3 regions of the Paenibacillus sp. J31P190 genome follow, and region 3 is predicted to be linked to each of the others. Evidence: riboswitches for the same ligand, from Rfam matches in the RefSeq annotation. Region 3 holds a riboswitch; each other region holds the start of a gene.

What was found. Region 3 has a riboswitch for ZMP and ZTP ahead of rpiB (ribose 5-phosphate isomerase B). Riboswitches for the same ligand answer to the same signal wherever they lie in the genome.
Region 1: it holds a riboswitch for ZMP and ZTP, as region 3 does, so the genes downstream of both, AC58U0_RS08110 (bifunctional 5,10-methylenetetrahydrofolate dehydrogenase/5,10-methenyltetrahydrofolate cyclohydrolase) here and rpiB (ribose 5-phosphate isomerase B) in region 3, are expected to answer to the same signal.
Region 2: it holds a riboswitch for ZMP and ZTP, as region 3 does, so the genes downstream of both, AC58U0_RS03030 (GNAT family N-acetyltransferase) here and rpiB (ribose 5-phosphate isomerase B) in region 3, are expected to answer to the same signal.

What each region holds. Positions count from the first base shown of each region.
Region 1 covers NZ_JCAUAS010000003.1:225,019-228,294, reverse strand. The annotation lists gene AC58U0_RS08115 (hypothetical protein) at 322-501, opposite strand; gene AC58U0_RS08110 (bifunctional 5,10-methylenetetrahydrofolate dehydrogenase/5,10-methenyltetrahydrofolate cyclohydrolase) at 628-1,479, opposite strand; ZMP/ZTP riboswitch at 1,542-1,621, opposite strand; gene AC58U0_RS08105 (FAD-dependent oxidoreductase) at 1,701-3,276, opposite strand, start outside.
Region 2 covers NZ_JCAUAS010000001.1:710,797-714,072, reverse strand. The annotation lists gene AC58U0_RS03040 (glycosylhydrolase-like jelly roll fold domain-containing protein) at 1-242, shown strand, start outside; gene AC58U0_RS03035 (prolyl oligopeptidase family serine peptidase) at 480-1,751, shown strand; ZMP/ZTP riboswitch at 1,915-1,996, shown strand; gene AC58U0_RS03030 (GNAT family N-acetyltransferase) at 2,042-2,587, shown strand; partial or broken gene AC58U0_RS03025 (ABC transporter permease) at 2,667-3,164, opposite strand; partial or broken gene AC58U0_RS03020 (PadR family transcriptional regulator) at 3,178-3,276, opposite strand, start outside.
Region 3 covers NZ_JCAUAS010000016.1:157,645-160,920, reverse strand. The annotation lists gene AC58U0_RS24940 (L-threonylcarbamoyladenylate synthase) at 1-462, shown strand, start outside; gene AC58U0_RS24935 (manganese efflux pump MntP) at 527-1,087, shown strand; gene AC58U0_RS24930 (low molecular weight protein arginine phosphatase) at 1,146-1,739, shown strand; ZMP/ZTP riboswitch at 1,816-1,896, shown strand; gene rpiB (ribose 5-phosphate isomerase B) at 2,000-2,458, shown strand; gene AC58U0_RS24920 (TIGR01440 family protein) at 2,499-3,104, shown strand; gene glyA (serine hydroxymethyltransferase) at 3,171-3,276, shown strand, end outside.

The DNA.
Region 1 (3,276 bases), on a different contig from region 3:
GGCTGAATTTGATACGATAAAAATAAAAACCCCGCGAACGATTAAAGATCGTTCGTTAGGGCTGAGCTGTGATATGAAATGATGCCGTTAACTCTAACCTTTCTTATTGGTTTTCTGATCTTGTGCACGTGCCGTTGTATTTTTTTGGGATTGTCCTGTTTTTTTATGAGACTCAGACATGGTTGTTCACTCCTTAAAATGTAGGATTTTTGCGCTGCGAGATTATTATAAGCATTTGACCGAATTTGATGCGATAAAATTAAAAAGCCCCGCGAACGAATTGGAATCGTCCGTCAGGGCTGAGCTCTGAATAGGTATGGATTAATGGTTCGGTGTCAGCAATTTATCTTCTAAGGATTGTTTAACCTTCTTGATCGCATCTGTCTCTAATTTGTGGTTTTGGTTAAATTTAGTGCCTGTCAATGCAAGCGCTTCCTTAACCGTCATTTCCACACGAATCAATTCTTCACCTTGCGGGATTTGCACGGAATTATTGGGCATTTGTATCACTCCTATGTCAACTTTTTGAAGTGGAAACCTTGATTTGATGCACTTTTAATATAACACACCATGTAAGGTTAAACAAGGGTTATTAAGACCTATTTTAGAAAAAAGAATGTCGGAAACTCAAGTTATAAGATTGCTTTTTTCGGCAGCAAGAACGGTGTGTTTGAGCAGCATGGCGATGGTCACCGGGCCAATTCCAGCAGGGACAGGGGTAATTGCACTTGCCTTTATTAGACAAGCTTCGAAATCGACATCGCCAATGTTGCCAGCATTATATCCAGCATCTAAAACGACAGCACCTTCCTTCATCCATGCTCCTTGAATAAAAGCAGGTTTACCAACTGCTGCAACAACAATATCAGCTAACCCGATAATTAGGGGGAGATTATTTGTTTTTGAATGGCAAATGGTTACGGTTGCGTTTCTGTTCAGGAGCATAAGTGATACGGGTTTACCTAGAATCGGACTCCGACCAACGATTACCGCATGCTTGCCTTCAATTGGAATCTGATAATAATCCAGAATAGCTAGAATGGCTGCCGGGGTACAGGATGGAAAGCTGGCCGCTCCAAAAGCATTTTGAGCAAAGCCTAGGAGGGTAACGCCATCCACATCTTTTTCGATCTGAATGGCTTCAAACGCGGCTCTTTCATCAATATGGTGCGGAACCGGATGCTGCAATAAAATACCATGGATTTGAGGATCCGCGTTTAATTGTTGAATAACAGCAATAAGCTCCTCTGTTGTAGTTGCTTTATTTAGGTGGATTCGTCTGGAATCAATGCCTAACCGCTTGCATGCGCTGCTTTTCATACGTACATAGGTTTCGGAAGAAGGGTCATCGCCAACAAGTATGGTAGCTAAACACGGTAAGACACCTCTTGCGGACAGTTGGTTGATTCTTTCGACTAAAGTTTCGTTCATGCTTTTCGCGACACGTGTACCATCCAAAATTAATTTTTCTGAATTCATTTTACCCTCAACCCTTCATTTGTTTGTAAAAACACAAAGAGGTAAGGGGGATGACTCCCCCTTACCTCTGCCCAGGCGTACGGCTGTAAGATCAATGTGCTTCCTCATGGGTATCCATGCTTCGCCAGTCACACATCAACTTTTAATTAATCTAATCATAATGGAAGGTTATGGACTACGCAACTCTTAAAATGATTGATGGTTGTTGATAATTGTCTTGATCAACCATAGCAACGGATTTCTACAATTTCTGCCCGTTCCGTCCCGTTCGTCGCTTCAACGACCACGCGAAGTCGATCAGTCGTCACAGCTTCCGGCAAAAGATGAACATGATTACGTGTATGATTATCGAGCCTATCAGCCACTGTGATCCAGTCACCGCCGACGAAGGCCTGTATTTTATAGTCTTTGACCAGTTCAGGAATAATCTCGAATTCCGTCCGATGATGATGCAAATTAATTAAATCTTCGTTCACGTCATCACTGAAAGTGAGATGTACACTTCGAATCTGCACAGCCTCTGGCCAACTGGCTTCAAGCCATTCAGGCTGGGAGACCTCAAGGCCGGCTGACGACCATAGATGAGGGCCTCCGTAAGGACGCTTATACCCATCGGCAGCTTTATCGGCTGCGAATGCGGATGTGGGCGAGAGCAGACGGAAGCAGATTGGCTTCCGGATAAATGCTTTAGCGCTCCAATTAATGACCGGCTGATGATGATGCATATCACCGAAATCTACGGTTTCTTCTGATGCAGCATCATGCTTGAAGGACAGCACACCCGTTTGTGGTCTAGCGGATAGATGGACGGAAAGCGCCGGGTTGCTTCTGAGAATGATAAAAGCATTCTGAGCGGTTTCAGGGTGCCAAGAAAGAGCAGCCTTTACCCACTGCTGAGAACCCTTAGCCACAGCTATTTGAATGGACGTCACCTGTGTGTGTGGGACGTAGTTCTGCGGCTTCCCAGTACTCCAAAGCTCGACTGTCAGCTCCGTTGCCGCCGAAGCATCCAGCAGCAGCTCGATGCCGTCAATGAACGGATCTGCCGGCACGAGAAGCGCCACATGCGCGTTCAGCGGCAGCACCGACGCAGATTGCTCTAGCGCAAGTTGCGTCAAGGTGCTGGACGCCGTCATCTCTGCGCGGAGCACGAGGTCAGCCGCATCTGCGTTCTTCAGACCGAGGACGGCTGCATCCTGTCGAAGCAGCGTCTGCTGAAGCTCGCTCAAGTGGCTGCTGTGCAGCTCGCGGGGGGAGATGCCCTTTGCCGCGCAAAGAGCGGCTCCTGTGCCCGCGGCTTCGCCAATGACGGCACATGTCGCCATGACGCGAGTCGTGCCAAAGGCAACGTGGGAAGCGCTGATGTTGCGTCCCGCCATCAGCATATTCGTCACGTTGACGGAGTAGAGGGAACGGAACGGGATATGATAACTGCCGTCCATATGCATATGTTTAGAACCTTTGGCTGTGGCATACATCCCTTGCGGTGGATGTAAATCGATGGACCAGCCACCGAAAGCAACACGGTCTTCAAACTGCTCCTGCGCGATGATATCGTTCTGATTAAGCACGTAGTCCCCAACGAAACGACGATATTCTCTTTTCCCCGGAATGGAGCCGATCCATTCGAGCGTCAGGTTTTCACTCTCGAATTTACCGGAATTTTTGATATAATCCCAAATACCATAGATAACAGAGGACAGCTCATCTCGGATTCGCTCATTTTCATGTACAACATCATGCTCACCGCCCCACTCAATCCACCAATAAGCGCAGCCATTATCTCCGCTGCGAATG
Region 2 (3,276 bases), on a different contig from region 3:
AGGCTTTTTTAGACTTGGGTGAGGTCTATGAAACGGCACAAGTATGGATAAACGGTGAGGAAGCGGGAGTGCGCATTTGTCCGCCTTACCGCGTTGAGATCCATGGCCTGATCAAGAAGGGCAAAAACAAGCTTGTCATCGAAGTTACGAATACGTTGGTGAAAGAACATCCCGACTTTTTGTCTGCCTATGCGCAACAGGAACCAAGCGGACTTATTGGACCTGTGCGAGTGGTCAGATAATAAAAGTTCAATTTTTTTTGATTTAATCAGCTTTTATGCAGATAGCGGGAGCAGCTTGTACAACGGCTGCTCCCGCTCTTTTCCATGTGTAAATTTATGGTTGCATCAAATGGTCGCAAAAACGAAAAAAAAAAGTCGTCATATTGGATGTGAGCCTCCATATGTTTCCGTTAAAATGAAACAAGGGGGAAATGGCGGGAATCAAACATTTTATCTAAGAAAAAGGAGGATTTTGCTATGGGAAGAAGTTACTACGCAATTATCGAGATAACGGATTATGGTCCTTACGTTACCAAACTGGTACTGCCCATATCGGTGAACGTAAAGGCGGAAGAGGTGAAGCCGGAATGCTTTAGTGTATATGTCGAGAGGAAGGACAAGAAGGGTGAGATCCTGAAGCTTTCGAGGAACTGGTTAGAGAAGACGGAAAAGGAGTTAAGCAAGGGTTACTGCGTGGTGGAAGACGCTTATCCTTCCTGTAGCCAGGGTGTACGGAGAGAGGAAGGGGAATTCGTGACTCTAGAGATGAAGTATGGACCGCTCGATTCCTTATCCGCTGCAATTGCCTGTCCGAACAACTTCAACGAGTTTATCGTCAGCGATTATCGGATTACCCAGATTGCGGAAGTTCCGGCGAAGGAAGAGAGACTGACGGGATTGGTATTCGACCTGTGTGCAGGCAAAACCATGAAACAGGCGGAGAAGTTCCTGCACGGCATTTCCTCTTATGAAGAGGAGCCGCTAAAGTACGGCTACTTCGTGCCGCAGACTGGAAACGGCAGGCGGCCACTCATCATCTGGTTGCACGGAGCTGGAGAGGGTGGACAGGATCCGACCATCGCTTATACGGGCAACAAGGTGGTGAACCTGGCCAGCGATGCAATCCAAGCCAAGTTTGGCGGAGCTTACATGTTGGTACCTCAGACACCGACCTTCTGGATGAACGACGGCAGCGGACAGTACGGCAGATCAGGTAAGTCCAAGTACGGAGAGGCCTTGAAGGCTCTGATTGATGAGTTCATTTTCAGGAATGATGCGGCAATCGACACTAACCGGATCTATATCGGCGGCTGCTCCAATGGGGGATTTATGACCATGCGTATGGTGCTCGACTATCCGGATTTCTTCGCTGCTGCATATCCTGTATGCGAAGCGCTTTTCAATGACGTCATCCGTGATGCGGATATCGAAGCGATTAAGCATGTGCCGATTTGGTTTACCCATTCCAAGGATGATTTGATTGTAAAACCGGAGGAAACTGTAATACCGACTTATAAGCGCTTGATTGAGGCCGGTGCGAAGAATGTGCATTTCTCGTTCTTTGATAAGGTTGTGGACATCCATGGCTTGTTTGCGGATGAAAAGGGAGAACCCTTTAACTATATAGGGCATTTCTCCTGGATATATGCCCTGAACGATGACTGTCACCTGGATTATGACGGGAAGCCGGTCGTAGTGGAGGGGAAGGAAGTATCTTTGATGGATTGGCTTGCTATGCAGAGCAAGTAAGACAAGATCATGTATTCTTAGCCGAAAAAAGTAAGAAAGATGGCCGTCAGGTACTGACAAAATGCTACGCAAGTGAAAGTCGCCATCCAATTGCACTAACGGGAGAATAACGTAATAAAATCCTTGATTTCCTTATATTTTCCAGCTTATACTATAGTAAATATTTGGTATGAGTGACTGGCGAAAACGTAGATCACTACGGGGGAGCGCATATTTCATAAAAGCCGTTCGCCTGGGCAAAGTATTTGGTCAAATGACCGAATACTTTTCTATTTTAAGGGGGAATTGCATTGGTTGATTTATCAGATCGAAAGCCCCGTAAAGGTAAACTTAATAGCCAATGGATTGATATTAGAAAAGCTCTAATTGAAGACTTAGACGAGGTGCAGAAATTATATGTAGAAGCAGCTAAATGGATTCGCTCCTCGCAAGGTATCATTCAGTGGAACGAAGATACGTTTACGATGAATTATTTGGAGCAATTTATTCGTGAGAAAGATGTATTTGTCGCATACCTGGAGGGTGAGCTTGTGGGTTGTTTCTCTATCCAGTGGAAGTACGAGGAAATATGGGGAGAATTATTTCATGATAATGCGGGTTACATTCACAGGTTAGTTGTTTTGCGAAAGTATAAGGGACAGGGGATCGGAAGCCATTTCCTTACTTGGGCGAAAGACTATATAAAGAACGAAGGAAAGAAATGGTTAAGATTAGACTGCATGGCGGATAACCCAGCGTTAAATCAATACTACCTTAGTCAAGGATTGGTTTTCCAGGGGAGATACGACGGTCGTGGGTGGAGCGCAAATTTATACGAGCGTGAAATTATAGATTAGTTGAAGAAGTGGGTAAGGTATCCCATTTGAAATTTCTATGCTGACGCAGAACGATAGTTCAATACAAAAGGGCTGCCGAGGCGCTTGCGCCATCCACCGTTTTTGCAGACAGTCCGGAAATCGCCGCGACCCAAGTTAAGGCCAGTGTAAACAACGCGAGTATGCCTGCTACGGCAAGCCATGGCAGTATTCCTGCTGACGAACGAAAACCCATAATCAACGCTACGAGAATGATGACGACAACCGATAGGGCGTTGGATACCAGTGAGGTCAGCACATGCCCCCACAGTAAGGTGGAACGTGAAATCGGCATGGAGTGAAACCGCTCGAATATGCCACGTTGCTTATCCAAAAACAGGCGGTAAGCCGTATAGGATATACCGCTTGCAATCGCAATCAGCAGGATACCGGACAACAGGTAGTTCACATAGTTATCCGTACCGGTTTGGATTGCGCCGCCAAACACATAGACGAACAGCAGCATCATGGCAATCGGAGTGATGCAGACCGTGAAGATGGTGTCCATACTGCGAAAAATATGGCGCATGGAACGTCCAAGCATAACGCCCAGATTCATCGCCCCAATATCACTCGATATCGCCGTCTGTTTCAAGCCGCCGGACGCTGGAATACATCGTGGCTTCCTTTAATTCATACTCGCCGCCCGAGCGCTCGGCGATCAGTTTGAC
Region 3 (3,276 bases):
GGTGGTGTTACGGCAGATCAGCTGCAATCGGCACTGCCTACTATTCGGATTCATGAGCCAGAGCGGGAAGAGGTACAAGATTCCGAAACACCGCGTGCTCCTGGGATGAAGTACACGCATTACGCACCACAAGGATTTATGCATATCGTTCAAGGAGAAGATACAGAAGCTGTTGCTGAATGGATTCAAAACGATATTGATGCTGCCAAGGTACGTGGTGAGTCAACGGGTATTCTTACTTTTGAGGAGAGAGCCTCTCGTTACCATGCTGATTTGGTTATTGCCTGCGGATCGTTATCGCAACTGGAAACAATCGCTCAGGATCTTTATGCTGCGTTAAGGCAATTTGATCAAGAAGGTATTCAATATATTGCTGCAGAGGGTTGTCCAGAAACGGGGATTGGCCTCGCGATTATGAATCGACTTCGTAAAGCAGCCGGTCATCGGCTTGTACGTGTTTAGCTAGCATGATTCCCTGTTTGTCCGCATATCTTGAGAGAGAAACGTGGACAAGGGGGATAGCGCTATGCTCGCATCTGGGGTGGAGTTTGGGCAGCTGGTAACAATTATTATTATGGCGATTGCTTTGGGCCTGGATGCTTTTTCCTTAGGGATTGGCATAGGGATGAAGGGTATTCGTTTGATTGATATTATGAAAATTAGCTTCGTGATTGGAATATTTCACGTTCTCATGCCTTTGATGGGGATGTTTATGGGGCAATATGTTTCATTGCTGCTTGGGAATGTCGCTACAGCGGCTGGGGGATGTTTGCTCATTCTTTTGGGATCGCATATGGTGTATAGTTCGATTCGTGGAGAAGAAGCAACTTCTTTTGATCATAGGTCAGCTTGGGGCCTGACAATCTTCTCACTTAGTGTCAGTATTGATTCATTCTCTGTGGGTGTATCCCTAGGTATGTTTGCTACAGATATTGTGTTGACGGTGCTGATATTTGGTCTGTTTGGAGGTTTATTATCCATCGCTGGCTTGTTGGTTGGCAGGCGGGTAAGCGGCTGGGTTGGCGAGTATGGCGAGGCGTTTGGCGGGCTAATTTTGCTCACGTTTGGGATCAAGTTTTTACTATGATACAATAGGGGTATAGGAAGTTTTGGTCTTAGCTTATGCTTACGATTAGGAGGGAATCATGTTGCGAATTCTATTTGTCTGTACAGGAAATACGTGCCGCAGTCCATTAGCAGAAGGTTTGCTGCGTATCAGGGTGCACCAAGAAGGGCTTGCGGCGGAGGTTCGTTCAGCAGGGGTATCCGCGGTAACGGGCGGTCCAATTTCCCGAAATAGTGCATCGCTTTTACTGGAAGCGGGATTCAAGGAGCCCATTAGTTCTTTGGCGATCCAAGAGTCTGAAGTGAATTGGGCTGATCTCATTTTGACGATGACGATGGGGCATAAGCGTACGGTTATCCAGCGGTTTCCGGATGCGATTGAGAAGACTTTTACGCTCAAAGAGTACGTAGAGGATGACACTCATATTTTACAGGCGATTGAGGAGAGGGAGCAGCTCGTTACGGAGCTTCAGCTCAAACAGGCTCTTTCGCAAGCAGTTTCTGCAGAAGAAAGAAGCCGTATTTTTAAACTTGAACATGCGATTCCTGACTTTGATATTTCTGACCCGTTCGGAGGTTCCATAGAGATTTACAGACAGACGGCTGAGGAAATCAGCGGGAGTTTAGATAAATTGGTTCAGAAAATACGTGCACGAAATGAAGGCTCCAAATAACCCAGGTTCTAGATATACGAATTGCGGATACATCTTTACACATGGGGTAGAATGCGATAAAATAGAGATATCAATCAAGACTCAATGTAACTGGCGACGAGTGGGAGTAACCACAATGGAGCATTGAGCTATACGGCCGGTCGCCTGGGCAAAAGAGCAACGCGCGTTTTCTAGCGTGTCCGCTCTTTTTTTCGTTTTCTGGTGAGCTTTGGGATATAATAGGATGGTCGAATTCGAACAAGCAAAGGAGCGTTCTATTCATGAAAATTGCCTTAGGTGCGGATCATGCAGGCTATCGTTTGAAAGATGTTATCATTCCTTTTATTGAGTCATTAGGTCACCAAGTCGTCGATTTTGGCTGCAGTTGTGCAGATTCGGTCGATTATCCCGACTATGCGCTTAAAGTTTGTGAGCAAGTGGTATCAGGCGAAGCTGACAAAGGTATTTTGATTTGCGGAACGGGTATCGGGATGTCGATTGCCGCGAATAAAGTTCCGGGCATCCGTTGTGCACTCGTACATGATCTATTCTCAGCGAAGGCGACGCGTGAGCACAATGATACCAACGTACTAGCCTTAGGGGAACGTGTTATTGGACCGGGTGTAGCTGAGGAAATCGTGAAAATCTGGCTCGAAACCGAGTTTTCTCAAGGTGTTCGTCACCAGAATCGCATTAACAAAGTGCAAAGTATAGAAGACCGTTTCACACTGCACCCATAGCATATTTCCTAACGGAAAATTCCAGAAACGAGGGATCATGATGACAGATTCCATTCTTTCTACTATTGCCGAGGCTTTGGAAACAAATCTTCGGGAATTGGTCAAAGTCGGCAATCTCAGATCAGGTCAAATTCTGATTATCGGAACGAGTACGAGTGAAATTCTCGGGCACAGGATCGGTACATCAGGTACGCTGGATGCGGCCAAGCCGATTTTTGATACGGCGCAGCGCATAAGCCGCGAGTTCGGGCTGCACTTAGCCTTTCAATGCTGCGAGCATTTGAACCGTGCAATCGTTATTGAGGAAGAGCTGTTATCGCATGCGCCTCAGCTTGAGCCAGTCTCTGTCATTCCGGTGCCAAGGGCCGGAGGTTCAATGGCCTCCTATGCGTATCGCCATTTCGCGAAGCCGGTCGTTGTTGAGACGATTCAGGCACATGCGGGAATCGATATTGGCAGCACACTCATCGGTATGCATCTTCGCCCAGTTGCTGTGCCAGCAAGGCCGCCAGTGCGTAACATTGGCCATGCCTATGTAACGATGGCTTTTACTCGACCTAAGCTGATTGGCGGTACAAGAGCTGTATACCTACCTGATGAAGCTGAACAACTCTATCAAACAGCCGCGCCCGATGCGGATTGTTAAACTTTTTAACATATCAAATTGAATTAAGACTTATCAGATAAGACTACCCTGTAGGAGGAATTTAATATGACAAACTTTTTGAGCAAACAAGATCCTAAAATTGTAGCAGCGATGAACCTTGAGCTTGCCCGTCAACGTGACAAAATTGAGCTTATTGCATCCGAAAACATCG